One region of the Pseudomonas alkylphenolica genome, then DNA from elsewhere that is predicted to be linked to it. Evidence: riboswitches for the same ligand, from Rfam matches in the RefSeq annotation. Region 1 holds a riboswitch; each other region holds the start of a gene.
The links. Region 1 has a riboswitch for cobalamin ahead of cobO (cob(I)yrinic acid a,c-diamide adenosyltransferase). Riboswitches for the same ligand answer to the same signal wherever they lie in the genome.
Positions count from the first base shown of each region.

Region 2: linked by a shared signal. The riboswitch ahead of PSAKL28_RS10460 (TonB-dependent receptor) and the one ahead of cobO (cob(I)yrinic acid a,c-diamide adenosyltransferase) in region 1 are both predicted to bind cobalamin.
Region 3: linked by a shared signal. The riboswitch ahead of cobW (cobalamin biosynthesis protein CobW) and the one ahead of cobO (cob(I)yrinic acid a,c-diamide adenosyltransferase) in region 1 are both predicted to bind cobalamin.
Region 4: linked by a shared signal. The riboswitch ahead of PSAKL28_RS13780 (CbtB domain-containing protein) and the one ahead of cobO (cob(I)yrinic acid a,c-diamide adenosyltransferase) in region 1 are both predicted to bind cobalamin.

Region 1 is NZ_CP009048.1:1,409,041-1,413,987, forward strand. Features, by position in the region: gene PSAKL28_RS06555 (C40 family peptidase) at 1-487, shown strand, start outside; gene PSAKL28_RS06560 (C40 family peptidase) at 622-1,155, shown strand; gene PSAKL28_RS06565 (O-methyltransferase) at 1,172-1,819, shown strand; gene PSAKL28_RS06570 (hypothetical protein) at 1,900-2,478, opposite strand; cobalamin riboswitch at 2,627-2,851, shown strand; gene cobO (cob(I)yrinic acid a,c-diamide adenosyltransferase) at 3,017-3,628, shown strand; gene PSAKL28_RS06580 (cobyrinic acid a,c-diamide synthase CobB) at 3,625-4,920, shown strand; gene bluB (5,6-dimethylbenzimidazole synthase) at 4,917-4,947, shown strand, end outside.
Region 2 is NZ_CP009048.1:2,246,576-2,251,522, forward strand. Features, by position in the region: gene PSAKL28_RS10455 (MFS transporter) at 1-375, opposite strand, end outside; gene PSAKL28_RS10460 (TonB-dependent receptor) at 620-2,755, opposite strand; cobalamin riboswitch at 2,862-3,068, opposite strand; gene PSAKL28_RS10470 (GNAT family N-acetyltransferase) at 3,177-3,740, opposite strand; gene lpxO (lipid A hydroxylase LpxO) at 3,926-4,825, opposite strand.
Region 3 is NZ_CP009048.1:3,031,132-3,036,078, reverse strand. Features, by position in the region: gene ltrA (group II intron reverse transcriptase/maturase) at 1-1,226, opposite strand, end outside; cobalamin riboswitch at 2,743-2,955, shown strand; gene cobW (cobalamin biosynthesis protein CobW) at 3,051-4,118, shown strand; gene cobN (cobaltochelatase subunit CobN) at 4,122-4,947, shown strand, end outside.
Region 4 is NZ_CP009048.1:3,040,578-3,045,524, forward strand. Features, by position in the region: gene PSAKL28_RS26510 (ATP-grasp domain-containing protein) at 1-399, shown strand, start outside; gene PSAKL28_RS13765 (sugar phosphate isomerase/epimerase family protein) at 396-1,313, shown strand; gene PSAKL28_RS13770 (AzlC family ABC transporter permease) at 1,303-2,001, shown strand; gene PSAKL28_RS13775 (hypothetical protein) at 1,988-2,314, shown strand; cobalamin riboswitch at 2,349-2,570, shown strand; gene PSAKL28_RS13780 (CbtB domain-containing protein) at 2,692-2,877, shown strand; gene PSAKL28_RS13785 (CbtA family protein) at 2,888-3,580, shown strand; gene PSAKL28_RS13790 (cobalamin biosynthesis protein) at 3,582-3,983, shown strand; gene cobM (precorrin-4 C(11)-methyltransferase) at 4,011-4,757, shown strand; gene PSAKL28_RS13800 (DUF1272 domain-containing protein) at 4,772-4,947, shown strand, end outside.

The DNA of each region.
Region 1 (4,947 bases):
CGAGGAAGAGCTGGCCACCGAAGAAGAACTTCAGGATTTCTCCAGCAGCAAGCCTTACCAATTGCCAGCCCTGGCTGACAACATTCTCGAGCGCGGTATGTCGCTGATCGGTACCCGTTACCGCTTCGGTGGTACCTCCGAGAACACCGGCTTTGATTGCAGCGGTTTCATCGGTTACCTGTTCCGCGAAGAAGCCGGCCTCAACCTGCCGCGCTCCACCCGCGAAATGATCAACGTAAAAGCCCCGCTGGTTGCCCGTAACAACCTCAAGCCGGGTGATCTGCTGTTCTTCAGCACCAATGGTCGCGGTCGTGTCAGTCACGCCGGGATCTACCTGGGCGACGATCAGTTCATCCACTCCAGCAGCCGCCGCAGCGGTGGCGTGCGCATCGACAAACTCGGTGATCGCTACTGGAGCAAGACCTTTATCGAAGCCAAGCGCGCATTGGCCATGGCACCGACCGCGACCACCATCTCGCGCAACTGATCATCGGCCTTGCGGTATCACGGCGACGTAGCTGAAAAGCGCGTCGCCGTGCGTGTTTACAGAAAGCGTCTAATCTAAATTCTCACCTATTTCCGGCCTCGTTTCCGGACGGCTTCAGACAGGATGTTCTGACCATGGCGATAAAGGCGCGCCTCGCTCTGTTTTCCCTGCTGGCACTGCTCGGTGCCTGCTCCAGCCATGCCCCGACCCCGCCCAAGGTGGTCGAGCCAGCCGTCATGGCGCCTCAGGTATATTTCTCTCCGGTTGCCGAAGATGTGCTGTTCCGTGCTTTGGGCCTGGTCGGTACGCCCTATCGCTGGGGCGGCAACACACCGGACTCGGGTTTTGATTGCAGTGGCTTGATCGGTTACGTCTATCGCGATGCCGCCGGTATCGCCCTGCCGCGCACCACCCGTGAAATGATTGGCGTGCGTGCGCCGACTATCGACCGTGGCGCCCTGCAGTCCGGGGACCTGGTGTTCTTTGCCACCAATGGCGGCTCGCAGGTCAGCCACGCCGGCATCTACGTCGGCGAAGGCCGTTTCGTGCATGCCCCGTCTGCGGGCGGAACCGTGCGTCTGGACTACCTGTCCAACAGCTACTGGAACAAAACCTATCTCAATGCCAAGCGGGTGCTGGCGCCGACCCACCTGGCGCGCAACCCCTGACCTTGCGAGGTAGGCGATGACGGCACAAACGCTCTACCTCGACGATGCTCTCTACCACTACCTGCAAGCGGTTTCTCTTCGCGAGACACCGTTGCTTGCGCGCTTGCGCACGCAAACCCAGGCCTTGCCCGAGGCGCGCTGGCAGGTGGCGCCGGAACAAGGGCAGTTGCTGGCGCTGCTGGTGCGCCTGATCGGCGCGCAGCGGGTGATCGAGGTCGGTACCTTCACCGGATACAGCGCACTGTGCATGGCTCAGGCCATGGAGCAGGGGCAGTTGTTGTGCTGCGATCTTGAAGGTAGTTACAACGCGATTGCCTGGCGCTATTGGCGGGAGGCCGGCGTGGCAGAACGTATCGAGTTGCGCCTGGCGCCTGCCTTGCAGACGCTGGCGACATTGCCGTCAGGTCGTTACGACCTGATGTTCATCGATGCCGACAAGGCCAACTACCCGCAGTATCTGGAAGAGGCCCTGCGCTTGCTGCGTACGGGTGGGCTGGTGTTGTTCGACAACACCCTGTGGAGCGGGCGGGTGCTGCAGGCGCAGCCCGACAGTGAAGATACCCGGGCAATACAGGCGTTGAACCTGGGGCTCAAGGACGATCCGCGGGTGGATCTGTCGATGTTGCCCATAGGGGATGGCTTGACGCTTTGTCGTAAGCGTTGAGTTTACCAAGCTGATCGCGGGGCAAGCCGGCTCCCACAGGTTTGCTCAGTATTGTGGGAGCGGGCTTGCCCCGCGATTGATCATGCCTGCTTGAGCAGCAGCGCAACCCCCGGATGGTACTGCCCGGCCTCGTTGTGCAGTTTGCGGTAGGCATAGGGGAAGTACCAGGCAATGGCACAGGCGGTGTGCTTTTGCAGGTCGCCAACCAGGTCCTGGAGTTCTTCGGGGCTGGCATGCTGCCCGGCTTTCCAGGGGCTGGCGAACAGCGCGGCGACTTTTAGCTGGCTGGGTGCAGCCACCTGGCGGGCGGCAGATACGGTCTCCTGCAGGGCGTTGTTCAGGTCCAGGCGGGCGATGCGTGGCCAGCGCTGGCTGCCTTGCAGGTAGGCGGCTTCTTCACGGTTGGCGATGTACAGGTCGCAGTAACCTTCACGCTCACCTTCGTCACGCTGCTTCTTGCTCTGGTGATGTTGCAAGGTGATCAGCTCTGCTTGCCAGGCCGCAGCCGAGAGTACGCCGAGGTTCGCTTGGGCGCCGTGCCAGTAAGGGGCCTCGCCGTCGCCCAGGGTCTGGTTGCAGCGGTCGATGCACTCGACCCAGCGTTCCAGGGCCGGACGCAGGAATTCCAGGCGCGGGTTATTGATGATCAGGCCTTGCATGCCGCTCTCTCCTTTATCGTTGTAATCGAGACAGCCAGATTGTGGCTATTTGATATCACTGATATCAGGGTGGCACAAGATGACAAAGGCGCCATTGATCCAGGCCAGTACTGCGCCTTTCATTGACGCTCCGGGTGCAACCCTCTAACCTTCGCGACTTGTTTCAGGTGCTCTGTGGGCTGTGGTCTGGCAGGGTGAAACAGGGAAGCCGGTGGGTGCGCAATTGCGTGCGAGTCCGGCGCTGCCCCCGCAACGGTAGGTGAGTCAAGGCCGCGCATGGCCACTGGGTGATCGCACCCGGGAAGGCGCGCGACCCCGGGTGTTGATGACCCCGCTCACAAGCCCGGAGACCGGCCTGTAACAGTCAACGGCATCACGGAGGGTGATGCGCGGTTTCTTCGGCCTGTGCCGCAGCCCTGCGCGTTTTTCCGTCTGCCTTATCCATTGATCTGTTGCCATCTCTTTGCCGCGAACGCTGTGCAGCCCTGTGCTGCCAAGCGCGTTGCAGGTTGGCTGACAGTGGTTTGCGGAGACTTCGATGACTGAATCCACCGAGCGTGACGAACGCCACCTGGCCCGTATGCAGCGGAAGAAGGCGGTAATCGACGAGCGTATTGCCAACGCCCCTAACGAATGCGGCCTGCTGCTGGTGCTCAGCGGTAACGGCAAGGGCAAGAGCAGCTCGGCCTTCGGCATGCTCGCCCGGGCCATGGGCCATGGTATGCAATGCGGCGTGGTGCAGTTCATCAAGGGCCGCAACAGCACTGGCGAAGAGCTGTTCTTCCGGCGTTTCCCCGAGCAGGTGCGCTATCACGTGATGGGCGAAGGCTTCACCTGGGAAACTCAGGACCGCCAGCGTGACATCGCCGCAGCCGAAGCGGCCTGGGCCGTTTCGCGCCAGTTGCTGCAGGATCCGACGATCACCTTCGTGGTGCTCGACGAGCTGAATATCGCTCTCAAGCATGGCTACCTTGACCTCGAACAGGTGCTCAGCGACCTGCAGGCGCGTCCGCCGATGCAGCACGTGATCGTCACCGGTCGGGGCGCCAAGGATGAAATGATCGAACTGGCCGACACCGTCACCGAGATGGGCATGATCAAGCACGCTTTTCAGGCCGGTATCCGTGCCCAGAAGGGCGTTGAACTATGAGTGACACGCGCCACTGCCCGGCGGTGCTGATTGCCGCCCCGGCTTCAGGCCAGGGCAAGACTACGGTGACCGCTGCCCTGGCGCGGCTGCACCGCAACCTCGGGCGTAAGGTGCGGGTGTTCAAGTGCGGCCCGGACTTCCTTGACCCGATGATTCTCGAACGGGCCAGCGGTGCGCCGGTGTACCAGCTGGACCTGTGGATGGTCGGTGAGCAGGAAAGCCGCCGGCTGCTGTGGGAAGCGGCCAGCGATGCCGATCTGATCCTGATCGAAGGGGTTATGGGTCTGTTCGACGGTACGCCGTCGAGCGCCGACCTTGCCCGCCATTTCAATGTGCCGGTGCTGGCGGTGATCGACGGTACCGCCATGGCCCAGACCTTCGGCGCCCTGGCCCTGGGGTTGGCGCGCTATCAGCCCGACCTGCCGTTTGCCGGGGTACTGGCCAACCGTGTCGGCACTTTGCGTCACGCCCAGTTGCTTGAAGGCAGCCTTACCGAAGGACTGCGCTGGTACGGCGGCCTGTCGCGGGAAACCGGGATTGAATTGCCCAGCCGCCATCTGGGCCTGGTCCAGGCCAGTGAGCTCAATGATCTGGATGTTCGCCTGGACGCCGCAGCCGCAGCCCTCGGCGCCAGTTGTGAGTCGTCTCTGCCGCCGGCGGTGGCGTTCGCGGCGCCGACTGTCGAGGTTATCGAGCCCTTGCTCGATGGCGTGACCATCGCCGTGGCGCGGGATGAGGCCTTTGCCTTCACTTATGGCGCCAACCTTGACCTGCTGCGGGCCATGGGCGCCGAGCTGAGCTTCTTTTCGCCACTGCATGACCACACGCTACCGCAGGCAGACAGCCTGTACCTGCCGGGTGGCTATCCGGAACTGCATCACCAGGCATTGGCTGCCAACACCGCGATGCTCGCCGCGATCCGCAGCCATCATCAGGCAGGCAAGCCAGTGCTGGCCGAATGTGGCGGCATGCTCTACCTGCTTGAGGCCTTGACCGATGTTGCGGGTGAGCGTGCCGAGTTGCTGGGTTTGCTGGAAGGCGAAGCGGTGATGCAGAAGCGCCTCGCAGCCCTGGCGCTGCAGGCGGTGGAGCTGCCGGAAGGGACCTTGCGCGGCCATACCTATCACCACTCGCTGACCACTACCTCGCTCGAGCCGATTGCCCGTGGCCACAGCCCCAATGGCGGCCGTGGCGCCGAAGCGGTCTATCGCTGTGGCCGGCTGACGGCGTCCTACGTGCATTTCTACTTTGCCTCCAACCCGCACGCGGCGGCGGCGCTGTTGGCACCATGAGCGACCAGGCTTTTACAGACGCCGAGC
Region 2 (4,947 bases), 840 kb from region 1:
GATCAGGATGATCGGCGCGGCCACACCGATGGTGCTGTAACTGGGTAGCAAACCGACGATCGCGGTGGACACGCCCATGATCACAATGGTGATCAGGAAGGTGTACTTGCGCCCGATCATGTCGCCCAGACGCCCGAACACAATGGCGCCGAAGGGGCGTACGGCAAAGGCGAGGAGGGCGAAGATGAACGAGGTGGTTTCGTTGACACCGGCGAAGAAGTGCTTGGCGATGATCGCCGCGAGCGAGCCGTAGAGGTAGAAGTCGTACCATTCGAAAACGGTACCCAGGGACGATGCGAAGATAACCTTGCGCTCCTCCTTGGTGATCCCGCGGTTGGGTGTACTGCCGCTGGAGGTGGTGTCGATGGCCGCCATGGGTGTTCTCCGTGTCGTTCTTGTAGGCCGGAGTACCCACGCGCGCTACCGCACCCTGGCCCTGGCCCTGGGGGTGGCGGTCTGGCACTGCTGCAAGGCTTCTTGAAGCATAATCATGTTTTCCCGGTTATCCACTTGGCTTGCTGCGGTGGGAGCGGGCTTGCCCCGCGATGCAATGTGACTGAACAACCGCAATCGCGGGGCAAACCCGCTCCCACAACAAGCCCGCTCCCACCGGGCAATGTCAGAAGCTGTAATCCAGCGTCGCGAAGTACGAGCGCGGCTCACCCATCAACCACTGTTCGCCACTGTGGGCGGTGGCGGCGTAGCGGCGGTCCAGCAGGTTGTTCAACTGCAGGCCCAGGCGTATATCCGGCAGTACCTGCCAGCCAAGGTTGGCATCGACCACGGTAAAACCGGGCACCGTCTGGGTGTTGGCGGTGTTGGCGTAGCGCTCATCGACATAGCGCAGGCCCATGCCGGCATCCACGCCATACCCCAGGCCTTTGTTCACCCACAGGTTGGCAGTGCGCCGCGGCACATTGCTCGGGCGGTTGCCTGCGCGCGACAGCGACTGGCCGCCCACGGTCTGCTCGAAATCGTCGTACTTGGCACGCACCACCGAGGCGTTGGCCGAGACCTGCCACTGGTTGGCCAGGGCCAGTTCCAGGGTCGCTTCCAGGCCGTCGGAAGTCTGCTGCCCGGCCTGCTGTTTCTGGTGGGTGACCGGGTCGTCGACCAGCAGCTTCTTCTTGACGATGTGATAGGCCGCCAGGGTCCATTCGCCACGGCCGTCCCAGAACAGTTGCTTGAGGCCGAACTCGGTCTGCCTCGCTTCGCTCAGGTCGAAGTTCTGCTGGCTGGGGCTGAGGGTGACCAGGTCGCTGACACCATCTTCACTGGTGGAGTACTGGCCATACAGCGACAGTTCATCGGTCACCGCAAACACCAGCCCGGCACGCCAGTTGCCACCGTTGAGGCTGCGGTCGGTGCGGCTGTTGTCGACCAGGTTGTCACGGTCGATGTGGTTCTGGTCGCGGCGAACGCCGGTCACCAGCGACCAGCGTTCAGACAGCTGGGTGCGGTTTTCGGCGAACAGGGCAAAGGTGCGAGTGGTGCTCTGGGATTGCGGGCGGGTCGGGCTGTTGCTGTGAAAGTAGCCTGGCGCCGGGTTCCACGGATCGATGAAGTCGCCGCCGATATCGTTGTACGGTGAGTTGCTGTTGATGCCGAAGCGGATGCGGTTGTACTCGGCGCCGACCACGGTCTTGCTGGCCAGGCCGAACAGCGTGTGATCGAAGGTAAAGCTCTGGCGATCGCCGACCTGCTCCTGGTCGTGTTTGATCTCCAGGTAGCTGCCGCGCTGCAGCTGCCCCTGCGCGCTGTCCCAGGTGTAGTCTTCGGCATTGCGCCAGTGCCGGCGGCTCTTGATGTAGTACAGCTGGTTGCTGGCGCTGATCGAGTCGCTGAGGGTCCAGTCGGTGTTCAGGCGGGTCCACTCGTCGTGGTAGCGCTGCACGTCATCACGCACGTTGTAGTTCTTCTTGCGCAGACTGTCGCGGTAGTGGCCGTCAATCAGCGGTGTGCCGAAGTAGTTCATCGGCTCGGCGTCGCCACGTTCGTGGGCCAGGGTGAAGCTCAGCTCGTCGCTGGCGTCAAAACGCAGGGCGGCGCTCATGGCCAGGTTTTTCGAGTCGCCGCGATCCACCCAGCCGTTGCTTTGCTGGCGGTTGAGGGTCACCCGGTAGCTCAGGCGCTCGCTCAGCGAACCGCCGCTGTCCAGGCCCAGTTGCTGACGGTCATAAGAGCCGTAGCCCAGGCGCAGCTGGTTGTGAATCTCACCGGCGAAGGGCTTCTTCGGGATCACGTTGATCACCGCGCCGGTCGCGCCTTCGCCATAGAGCACCGAAGCCGGGCCGCGGATGATGTCGATGCGCTCGACCATCCACGGGTCGACCGGAAAGGTCTGGGTGCCGGCACCGGTGTACATCCGCGAGCCGTCGAACAGAGTCATCACCGAGCCGTGGCCTTCAAAGCCACGGGCCGAGAGGGCGGTGTTGCCGTTGCCCGGGGTGGCCACCGAGGTGATGCCCGGTGAACGGCTGACGGCATCTTGAACCGTGCGGTTGTTGCGCCCTTCGATTACCTCGGCACTGATGCTGCTGGTGCTCGCCGGGGTGTCCATGGCGCTGAGGTTCAAGCGCGAACCGGCCGGCAATGGCGTGGCCAGGCTGATGGGGTCGTTGTCGCTGCTGCTGGTGATGGCCGTTGAGGGCAGGGCCAGGGTGCCGGTTTCAGCGGCGTAGGTTGGCAAGGAGAATGCCAGGCAAGGCGCCAGGGCATTGGCCGCCAGGGTTTGAAGCTTGGAGTAACGGGACATGTCGTTCCACAATCTGCTGGAAGAATGAATCCCGGAGGGAACAACGCATGGAGGAATTGCGCGCGCAGGCGCCCGCAAACCGGCCTGCGCCCGCCCACCGCGGGGTTGCCAAACGAAGCTTCAGGCCGGTCTCCGGGCTTGCGAGGGTCATGAAGGCCTTCACCTTCCCATGCCAGGGCACAGTGGTGTTTCGAAGGCTTCGCTCGCTTACCGTTGCGGGGGCAGCGCCGGACTAGTCACCTTGAGTGACGCACCGGCTTCCCGTTTCACCCTGCGCACGGCGGCGCAGGACACCTGAAACTGGCGCGCATCTGAACATTGAAAGTCTTTGCCGTCAATGCGTTGTAAAAGCTTCGCGGGGCAAGCCCGCTCCCACCTGGACTCTTGCAGCCTCGGTGGGAGCGGGCTTGCCCCGCGATAATCAACGCCCGCGCTTACGCGAAACTACCGCCTCGATGTTCTTGCGCCCGATCAGCATGGGTTGCTGTTGCTGTGGTTGCTCCAGCCATTTGTACATCACCAGGCAATCGACCAGCCCCAGGCGCGCATGCCGATAAGCCCGCGGCAAGCGTCCGACCACCTCGAAACCGAGCTTCTGCCACAAGGCCACCGCCACCTCATTGCTCGACACCACCAAGTTGAACTGCATGGCCAGAAAACCCTGTTCGCGGGCCAGGCGTTGCGAGTGCTCGCACATCAACCGGGCGACACCACGCCCACGTGCGGCGTCGCAAACCATGTAGCCGCAATTGCTCACATGATTGCCCGGGCCGGCGGCATTGGCCTTGAGGAAGTAGGAACCGAGCAGCTCGCCATCCTCTTCGGCCACCAGGGTGTGCAGCGGTGCTTCCAGCCACAGCTGACGCGCCTGCTCCTGGCTCAGGGCCGGGTCGAAGGCATAGGTTTCGCGGGCAGCGACAATGGCCTGGAAGGTCGGCCAGAAGCGGTCGAAGTCGGCGACGGTCATGGGGCGGATGTTGATCATGGCGGTTCCTGGCAAGGTGAACCGCGAGTCTGAAAGCGTTGGTGCCGGCATGCAACTGTTTGTGCATGCCGGCACGTCTGCAGCCTAGCTGCCGGCCTTGCCCAGCGAGATCAGCTCGCGGGTCTTGGCGTCCAGGTGGTTGGTCATGGCCCCGGCGCCACACCGCCGTTCCCACCGGGTGCGCTTCAGATATAGATGAACAGCAATACCAACGCCGCCACCACTGCCCACTTCTCCAGGTAGTAACGGGTGCGGTTACGCTTCTTCAGCGCCTTGCCGCGTGCGCGGATTTTGTAGATACGGGTGAACAGGCGGTTGATGCCGCCAGTCTTGTCACCGGCATCGTTGGGCGCGGCGGCTGCGGCCATGACGCTGCGGCTGAACCAGCGGTTGAAGGCGCTGGCCCAGCGGTATTTGAGCGGGCGCTCGACGTCGCAGAACAGGATGATGCGGTTGTGGTCGGTCTGGTTGGAGGCGTAGTGGATGTAGGTCTCGTCGAAAATCACCCCTTCGCCGTCGCGCCAGGCGTAGTTTTCGCCGTCTACGCAGATGTAGCAGGCGTCGTCGTTCGGCGTGTCCAGGCCCAGGTGGTAGCGGTAGGAGCCGGCATACGGGTCGCGATGGCGGACCAGTTTCGAGCCCGGTGGCAGGGTGGCGAACATCGCCGCTTTGACGCTGCCGATGCCTTGCAGCAATTCGGTGGTGCGCGGGCAGAGTTTCATCGCCGAGGGGTGACTTTCGCCGTACCACTTCAGGTAGAAACGCTTCCAGCCGCTCTTGAAGAAGGAGTTGAAACCGACGTCGTCGTAGTTTTGCGAGCTTTTGATTTCACCGACATGCAGCAGTTGCTGGGCTTCGGCGCGGATTTCCTGCCAGTTGTCCTGCAGCGGCTTGAGTTCGGGGAAGGATTCGACCGGCAGGTAGGGCTTGGCCGGGAGCTTGGAGAACAGGTAGAGGAACACGTTCACCGGAGCGAGGAAGCTTGAGTGGTCACCCAGCTGGCGGCTGATTTTGTGCCTGACGCGTCCGCGAAAATGGACGTAGGTAATTGAAAAAGCAAACAGCAGAACAAGGAAGATTTTCATGGGCGGATACTTGTCGATGTGGCGATGCGCCATGGCATGAGCCAGCCAGCATAAACAATCACAACCGGGGTTTGTACTAAATGTTACCGGGTCGGTGCCCGACATTAGTCATAGGCGCAAAG
Region 3 (4,947 bases), 1.6 Mb from region 1:
CGCCTTTTCGCCCAACGCCAGAGTTTGATAAACACCCTGTAATCCATTCGGCTATACGCCTGCTTCGCGACTACTGGTTGGTGGTACAGCGCCCAGCCTCTCAGTTTTAGGTTGAGCATTCGGATCAGATCCTCCTGCTTGGCCGTCTTGTGAGAGTCGATCGCCTCTCTGATCTTGCTGTAGAACGCCTTGACGTTCTTCTTGCTCGGCTTGATCAGTAACGTTCCATCGTATTTCCGGAAATTCCATCCAAGAAAGTCGAAGCCTCCGTCGATGTGAACGATCCGCGTCTTTTTGAGTGAAAGCCGCAGTCCGCGCGTTGCGAGGAACTGCTCTACCCAAGGTTTTACTTCGTTTTCCAGCACCTCCGGGGAGGTGCCGGTGATTACGAAGTCGTCGGCGTATCGCACCACGTTCACCTTCAGCTTCTTCGCCCTTGACATCCCCAAGTGTTCCTTGAGGAGTGTTTCCAGACCATCCAGTGCCAGATTTGCCAGCGTCGGGGAGATAATTCCCCCCTGCGGCGTGCCTGCGTCCGTTGCGTGTAACTGCCCCTTGTGAATGACTCCAGCCTTTAACCACTGCCGAAGCATCCGTGTATCCGTGGGGGCGTTCCTTAATAGCCATTCGTGGTTGATGTTGTCGAAGAATCCCTCGATGTCCGCGTCCAATACCCAGCAAGCCGAGGCCCGCTTGGATAGGCACAAGAACAACTGCGCCATCGCATCCGCCGTACAGCGTTCGATCCTGAAGCCGTAGCTGTTCGGATCTCCTCGGGTTTCGGCGATGGGAGATAGGGCCAGCATATACAGCGCTTGCATGGCCCTATCCGTCATGGTCGGTATGCCCAAAGGGCGTTCCCGTCCATCCGATTTCGGGATGTAGACACGCCGTAATGGCCGAGCCTTGTATCCCCGCGTCTTCAATTGATCAACCGCATTCCATTTTGCGTTGGGTGTATCCCAGAGTTGCCTATCGACTCCCGCCGTGCGGCTTCCCTGATTTTCCGTGACTCTCCGTACAGCCAAGTATCTGGCCGACTTTGAGCGGGTAAGCATCCGTTGCAGGGACTTAACCTTGCGCCATTTGCTTTCCCGACAAGCCTTCGCAATTCGCAGCTGCATTTCCCGAACGTTCCGCTGAACTCGACGCCAATCGACGTCGTGCCACTGTTGCGGCTCGCTGGAAAGCGCAGACTCCGAGCATTGATGCTTGAGCGCTATCATGCTGCTTTCCTCTCATTGTTGAATCCACCCATGGAGAGGAGTGCACGTACTACTACCCCTGGTGGGGTCGAGTGCACCCCGCCAGGGCGGAAAAGCAAGGGTCATGGACCCAAGGGTTAATGAGACAGCTTCCTGTCAGTGTAATTGCGACGAAAGACCACGCAGAAGTCTGCCCGGTTTCCCGTGAGGTGATGTTTCAACCTCTATCCAGACTATTACGGTCTGGCATTCGCTTTTTCTGCGATCCCATACCCGCATAACTAACAGTGTTCCTTACGGTCCACCTGCCCTAAGGGCAGTTATACGGGCTTACCACGTTCCCTGTCTGTCACACGACTGGGTTAGGCCCCGCCTTTTCACCGGAGGTTATGATGGCGACGTACCCCCACATCCCACAGGGATATCCAACCTCGTACCATTTTGGTTCATGCCTAACAGCAGTTTTGGCATGGTTATCCTTACGGTGTTTATCAGCGATTCACTTGTGTTGGCCGTACCAGCCAGCCTAGCGCCTCAACCCGGTACTGCTCCGAGTCTCTGCATTCCTCCTCGCGGAAGAGATGCACCCATATGGGGGCTACGTTGTCTGACGGGCTTCACACACCACCGTTGCCAGTGATGCATGCCGTCGTAGGCTACCGTTGGTCGCACAACGAGTCCGCTACTGCTCCATAGAGGCGGCAGTTGGACAATGACAGACAGAGCTTTCGCTCATGTCTCCTGGAAGACCGAACCAAGACAGCAAGATAGCCGTTGGTCGGAAAGTAGATGCCTCCTGATTCAAAATGAGCAGGAGGAGACCCCTGCGGGGGTCGAATCCCCCGCTTGGGTTGGTATGTAGAGGGCTCTCCAAAACCGGATGCTGCTGGTTTTGCGGTCGTGCTACCGAGAGCTGAACGACCTTGGGTTTTGCCATCCGCCGCAGCGGTAAGTTCTTGAAGGCAATGAACTTCTGGGCGGTTTTGTTTCTTGGGGATGGATACCCAAGTATTCGATTTCCTCCCGGAAATCCCATCAAGCTGACCATACAGCTTGGTGGAGGAGACACGCTACGCGTGTCGCACGAGACGCTGGATAATGAGCGCTGCTGGCGTAGTGGTGGCTATTTAGTGATTCGGAAAGTTCATACAGTGCGCTTTCGTCCGAATACCGTATTGCAGTGCTGGAACTCATGTTGCGAACACGCTTTTGGCGTTTGAGGAAAAAGCTCGCAGCGGACTTTGATGGTGGCCGATCATGCAAGAGTTCCTTTCTGGTGTGGTTGGCTCTTCCTGTTGTTGGCTCATGGTTTCTTTGTTGTTTTTATTTATCAATTCGGTTTTTGTAAGAAGATGTAAGTTTGCGGGTTAAGGTCACTATTCTGTGGCTGTTGAGCAGGGGTTGTTATGGGGTGTTAAATTGTAGGAAGTAACTTGCAAATAGAATTTTAAATAATGAGTGTCTGCGGAAAATGCATGAATAAACAATGTCGTTACAACGATAATGCGACAAACGTTGACCCGCCTCCCAAGCATGCGTAGCCTTGCGCTTTCGAGGTTCTTCGGCGCGTGCCGAAGCTAAGAAGGGAACGCGGTTCAAGCCGCGGCTGCCCCCGCAACTGTGAACGGTGATGTTTACTGCCACGCCACTGTCAGCGCTGTCGAAGGCGCTAGCGGGAAGGCGCAGCGAATGCCAGGCCTAAGGCCTGAACACCGTCAGCCAGGAGACCTGCCTCGAACAGTTTCCGACATAAACCGGGCGGGGTGATCCGGTGGCGAACGCGCCCAGGTAGTGATGCCTGCGGCTCTCGTCCCGCATGCCCGCCATCCTGCCAAGGGCATCGACATGAAAACACTGGCCAAACTCCCCGTCACCATCGTTACCGGCTTCCTCGGCTCGGGTAAAACCACGCTGCTGCGGCATATGCTCGACAACGCTCAGGGGCGGCGCATTGCGGTGATCGTCAACGAGTTCGGCGAGCTGGGCATCGACGGCGAGATCCTCAAGCAATGCAGCATCGGTTGCACTGAAGAAGAGGCCAGCGGCCGCGTCTATGAACTGGCCAACGGCTGCCTGTGCTGCACCGTGCAGGAAGAGTTCTTCCCGGTGATGCGTGAGCTGGTTGCCCGTCGCGGCGATCTCGATCACATCCTCATCGAAACCAGCGGCCTGGCCCTGCCCAAGCCACTGGTGCAAGCCTTCCAGTGGCCAGAGATCCGCAACGCCTGCACGGTTGACGCGGTGATCACTGTGGTCGACAGCCCGGCCGTGGCCGCAGGCACCTTTGCCGCCTACCCGGACCAGGTCGATGCCCAGCGCAAACTCGACCCGAACCTGGATCACGAGTCGCCGCTGCACGAACTGTTCGCCGACCAGTTGGCCAGTGCCGACCTGGTGGTGCTGAACAAGGCTGACCTGATTGCCGCCGATGACCTGGCCAAGGTTCGCGCCGAAGTGCAGGAAGAGCTGCCGCCAGCCGTCAAGGTGATCGAAGCCAGCAGCGGCCGTCTGCCACTGGAAGTGCTGCTGGGCCTGGGCGCCGAATCGGAAGCGCATATCGATGGCCGGCGTACTCACCACGACTCGCACCATGACGGCGATGACCACGACGATCACGACCACGATGCCTTCGACTCGATCTCCATCGAGCTGCCGGAAGCCGACGAAAGCCTGCTGCTCGACGCCCTGACCCAACTGGTGGTGCAACACGGCATCCTGCGGGTCAAAGGCTTTGCGGCGATCCCCGGCAAGCCGATGCGTTTGCTGATTCAGGGCGTGGGCACCCGCTTCGACAAACACTTCGACCGCGCCTGGCGCAGTGAAGAGCCGCGCACCACGCGCCTGGTGCTGATCGGCCAGGAACTGGATGCGGCCCAACTGGAAGCGGGCCTGCGCGCCGCCTTGAGCGTCTGATCCATGCACCTGCTGCGGACCCAGCCCGGTGGTTTTGTACCGGACGACAGTATTGCCGATCTCGGCCAGACCCCGGCCGAGCTGGTCATTCTCTGCAGCGGTGACTCACACCTGGCGCTGCTGGCCGAAACCGCCCAGCAACTGCCCGAGGATTTCCCCAGCCTGCGTCTGGCCAACCCGATGCAGGTGCAAAACCATGCCTCGGTCGACCTGTATGTCGACGAGGTATTGCGTCATGCCAAGGTGATTCTGGTGTCGTTGCACGGTGGCGTCGGCTATTGGCGCTACGGTGTCGAGCAACTGCTGGAGCTGGCAGCCCGTGGCGTGCAGCTGATCCTGGTGCCGGGTGATGATCGCCCCGATCCGGAACTTACCAGCCTCAGTACCGTGTCGGCAGAGCAGGCCGAGCGGCTCTGGCACTTCTTGCGCCAGGGTGGCAAGGCCAATGCCCTGAACCTGTTCAATTGCCTGGCCAGCCAGTGGCTGCAGCGCGATTACCCCTGGAGCGAGCCGCAACAGCTGCCACGCACGGCGGTGTATCACCCGCGCAAAGCCAGTGCCGAACTGGCGGACTGGTTTGGCGAGTGGCAGGTTGAACAGCCGGTGGTGCCGATCCTGTTCTATCGTTCGCACCTGCAGGCGGCTAACACGGCCTTTATCGATACCTTTTGCGAGCGCTTGCAACTGGCCGGGCTCAACCCTTTGCCAATTGCAGTGGCCAGCCTTAAAGAGGCCGGTTGCCTGAGTCAGGTCGAAGACTGGCTCGATCAGGTCGACGCCGCATTGATCATCAATACCACCGGCTTTGCCCAGTCCAGCCCCGAGCAAC
Region 4 (4,947 bases), 1.6 Mb from region 1:
GGTCAACGCCTGCACTTCATCGAAACCCAGACCCGTTTCGGCGGCGACCAGATTTGGGAAATGGTCTGGCGAACCACAGGCGTGCATCTTGCTGCTAGCACCATCGCGGCAATGACCGGCGTCCCATTACCCGTGCCCGAACGCCAATACGTGCAAATGGCGATCCGCCACATCGAAGCGGATGACGCAACCGACCCGCAACACCTGCACGCGCACTTGCTGCGACACCCGTTTGCACTGCACGCGTCGCTCAATCACGACAAGTTTGGACAGCCCATCCACAGCTCTTGCGACCGGCACGGTTATGTATTGCTGGCCTGTGGCGCCGATGACGACCGAAAAGCCTTCAACGCTGCCATCTCCCACCCATTGCTCAACACCCAAGGACAGGCGCAATGACCACGAAAGAGACCCTGTATCACATCGATGGCCCGATCAGTGCGGATTTCCCGCAGATCTCCTTTTCCACGAATGTATACGACAACCCAGCGGACATTCTTGGCTCGATCACCGACCTGGCCAGGCACTTCAAGGCGGTCGAATTCGAAATCGGTGAAGACGCCGAAACTGTATTCTGGTCCTTGAGCAACGATGAACGACAGACGCTGGCCCGGCAGATCCGTCAGTTTACCGAGCAAAATGAGATCACCCTGACGGTTCATGCCGGTTGGTGGGGGCGTCAGTACAACCTCTGCGCCAGTGATCTGGATGAGCGTGCACAAGCAGTGGACTGCTTGAGCGCGGCGGTGGACTTTTCACGTCAAGCCGGCGCGACCAGCGTCACATTTCATCCCGGCTACAAGGACCAGCTGGGCAACGACGTGCTGATGACGAACCTGATCGAGGCCATCAAGCAGGTCACGGCGCGTTGTGACACAGGGGATATCGCGCTGTGTCTGGAAAACATGGGGGGCCAGCGTCCGAAGTTTCCGGTGTTCACCGTCGAAGAGCATGTGTACTTCCATCAGCAGACCGGCTGCTACGTGACCATAGATGTAACCCATTTATGTTCCTTGCTGCCTTATGGACAGAGCCTGTTTGAGGCCATCGCGACACTGGCGCCGGTCACCCGCCACCTGCACATTGCCGACCTCAACGACACCCACCACCAGCACTTGCCAATTGGCGAAGGCAATTTGCCCTTGAGCGATGTATTGAACCGCTTCGCGCTCAACGGCTATCGCGGTGTGGCAGTGGTGGAAGAGTTCATTCCGCGCTTTTCCACCGCGTACTATCTGGAAAAGGCCTTGGCCTACAAAGCTGGCATGCAACACCTGCTCGCCAGGGCTCAGCAAAACATCCATGCCGGTTGAGCCTGCACGACTCGAACGTGCGCCACGCAGCGAGATTGCGTCTGGCATCCGCGATGCGTTGCCGTTCGTGTTCTCGCTGTCGCTGACGTTCACCCTGATCGGCATGCTCGGGCGGCGCCATGGCCTGGATCTACCGGCGATGGTGGTGTTCAGCGGCACGGTGATGGCTTCGCCGCTGCAGCTCACTTTGCTGGAGACACCTGCGCATCTGTTGAACGCGTTTGGCGTTCTGGTATCGGCGCTGAGTATCAATCTGCGGTTTCTGATCTTCACCCTGAGCCTGAAGTCCAGCCTCAAAGGTGCAAAAACAGCGTTCGTTCCGGCACTGGCGGTGATGGCCAATGCGGCCTTCACCCTCATGTCGATACGCAAGGAACTGCAGCCGATCAGCCGCCCCTACGCGAACACTGTGTGCTTCACGCTGTACGCCGCCGCGCTACTTGGCACCATGGCCGGTTATTGCTTCGCCAGTCTGGCCGACAGTGCGCTGATGGATGACGTCAGCGTAGTGATCGCGATCTTCATCAGCGCCTCGCTGGGCAAGATGGCCCGCGAGCGCCACAGCTTCCACGCCCAATGGATCGCCGGGCTGACCACTGCCGCGAGTCTGCTGTGGCTGGGGCAGATCAGTCTGATGCTGGTCCTCGCCGTTACCATGGTGGCGAGTTATGCCTATGACCGAACCTAGTACGTTCTGGCTGTATGTGCTGATCTGCGCGCTGATATCGGCCGTCTGCCGGCTGTTACCGCTGGCGGTGGAAATCGAGCGGCTGCCCAGCGGCGTTCGCGCCTTCATCGACCGCCTCGGCAAGTACACCTCGGTTGCGATGCTGATCAGTCTGCTGGCGGGATCACTTTATCCGCTGGCCAGTCAGCAGACCCCGTCGACGCTGTGGATCTGGCCTGTGGCCCTGGCCTGGCTACTGAGCCGCACGCGGCTCAAGCCCTACTACGCCTTTCTCATCGCGCTGGGCGTGTACGTTCTGCTAGCAATGCGTTAGTCGTCGATTGACTCAAGTCCCGCGCCCATGCTCTCCTACACAGATTGTTACGGGTGCCCTTCACAGGGTGAAACGGGAAGCCGGTGAACCATGTGCTTTACTCTAAAGCCATGTCAGTCCGGTGCTGCCCCCGCAACGGTAAGCGAGTGAAGCGTCAGATCCACTGTGCCAGTGCGGCATGGGAAGGTGATGCTTGCAGGTCGGTTAATGCCAACCCCTCGCGAGCCCGGAGACCGGCCCGCAACTTACAGTGCGCGAATGCGCTGCTGAACCTGACAAACCCGCGGTGGGCGGGCGCTGTTGCAACCCCTGGGCGAGTTCCGTGCAGGGGTTTCTTGCGCTTGCCTGTTGCCGAACAACACCAAGAGGAAAGCGCCATGCCTATCAGTACCGCCAGTCACTCCGCCGTTACCCCGTCAAGCCTCAGTCAGCGCCTGCTGGTTGCCGTCGGTGCCTCGCTGCTGGGCCTGTGCCTGGTCTACTTTGCCGGTTTCTCGCACATCGAAGCGGTGCACAATGCCGCCCACGATACCCGCCACAGCGCCGCCTTCCCTTGCCACTGAGTGCCCTGCGATGATCAAGCGTATTGCCAGTACCGCAGGGTTTGCCGGCCTGCTGGCCGCCCTGCTGTTGACCCTGCTGCAAAGCTTCTGGGTCGCGCCGCTGATTCTCCAGGCGGAAACCTATGAAAGCGCAGCGCCTGCGGTTGAAGCGCATGAACATGCCCCTGGCGTGGCTGCCGATCACCACCACGACAGCGAAGCCTGGGCACCGGAAGACGGCTGGCAACGGGTACTGTCGACCACGGGTGGTAACCTGGTGGTCGCCGTCGGCTTTGCCCTGATCCTCGCTGCGCTGTATACCCTGCGCGCGCCAAACAGCGTGGTCAGTGGCGCACTGTGGGGCCTGGGTGGCTTTGCCGTGTTCTGCCTGGCGCCTACTCTGGGCCTGCCACCAGAACTGCCAGGTACTGCTGCAGCCGATCTGGCCCAGCGCCAGGCCTGGTGGGTAGGTACCGCAGCAGCCACCGCCGTCGGGCTTGGCTTGATCGTGTTCGCCCACAACTGGCTGCTTAAAGCGCTGGGCGTGGTACTGCTGGTGGTGCCTCATGTGATTGGCGCACCGCAACCTGAAGTGCACGAAATGCTTGCCCCAGAGGCGCTGGAAGCCGAATTCAAGGTCGCCTCCCTGCTGACCAACGCCGCGTTCTGGCTGGCCCTGGGCCTGATCAGTGCCTGGTTGTTCCGTCGCCCGAACCAGGCCTGACATGCACCTGTTCGTCGGCCTGGGTTGCCGACGGGGTTGCCCCGCCGACACCCTGGGCCACCTGCTGGAGCAGACCCTCAAGGCCCACGACTTGCCGCTGAGCGCAGTCGCGGGCCTTGCCAGTATCGACCTCAAGCACGACGAACCCGGGCTGCAACAACTGGCCCGGCGCCTCAAGGTGCCTCTGCTATTCTTCAGCGCCACACAACTGGCCGCCTACGAGCCGCGCCTGAGCCATCGCTCGGCCGTCGCCTACCAGCACAGCGGTTGCTATGGCGCCTCCGAAAGCGCGGCACTGGCGCTGGCCGAGCACCTCGCAGGCCCGGCACAATTGCGCGTTACCCGTACCCTATTGGCCGACGCCAGCCTGGCATTGGCTACAACCACAGGCTTTGGCGGATAATCCGCGCTTTCTCTTCAAGGACTCCGCATGACCGTCTATTTCATCGGTGCCGGCCCCGGCGATCCCGAGCTGATCACCGTCAAGGGCCAGCGTCTGATCCATCGCTGCCCGGTAATCATCTATGCCGGCTCCCTGGTACCGGCGGCGGTGCTCGAAGGGCATCGCGCCGAGACAGTCATCAACAGTGCCGAGCTGCATCTGGCCGAGATCATCGAGGCGATCAAGCAGGCGCACGAGCGGGGCCAGGATGTGGCCCGGGTACACAGCGGCGACCCCAGCCTATACGGCGCCATCGGTGAACAGATCCGCTACCTGCGCGAACTGGGTATTCCCTACGAGATCATCCCGGGGGTTACCGCCGTGGCCGCCAGCGCCGCCCTGCTCGGCTGCGAACTGACGCTGCCGGACATCGCCCAGACCGTGATTCTCACCCGCTACGGCGACAAATCGCCAATGCCCGCAGGTGAGCAACTGGCCGACCTCGCCCGCCATCGCAGCACCCTGGCGATTCACCTGGGGGTCAAGCACCTGGAGAAGATCGTCGAAGAACTGCGCCCGCATTACGGCGGTGACTGCCCGATTGCGGTGGTCCATCGCGCTACCTGGCCGGACCAGGACTGGGTGCTGGATACCCTTGATGGTATTGTCCAGCAGGTGCAGGCCAAGGGTTTTCGCCGTACCGCACTGATCCTGGTCGGCCGGGTACTGGCCAGTGACAGCTTTTCCGAGTCGGCGCTGTACCGCGCCAGCCATGCCCATCTCTATCGCCCCTGACAGAGGACCTGACCATGCTCGAATTGCGCCCCAACTGTGAATGCTGCGGTGGTGACCTGCCCGGCGACAGCCAGGATGCACTGATCTGCTCGTTCGAATGCACGTTTTGCAAGGACTGCAATGAGCGTCAGCTCAAGGGCCAGTGCCCCAACTGTGGTGGTGAACTGGTGAGGCGACCGTCACGGGCGGC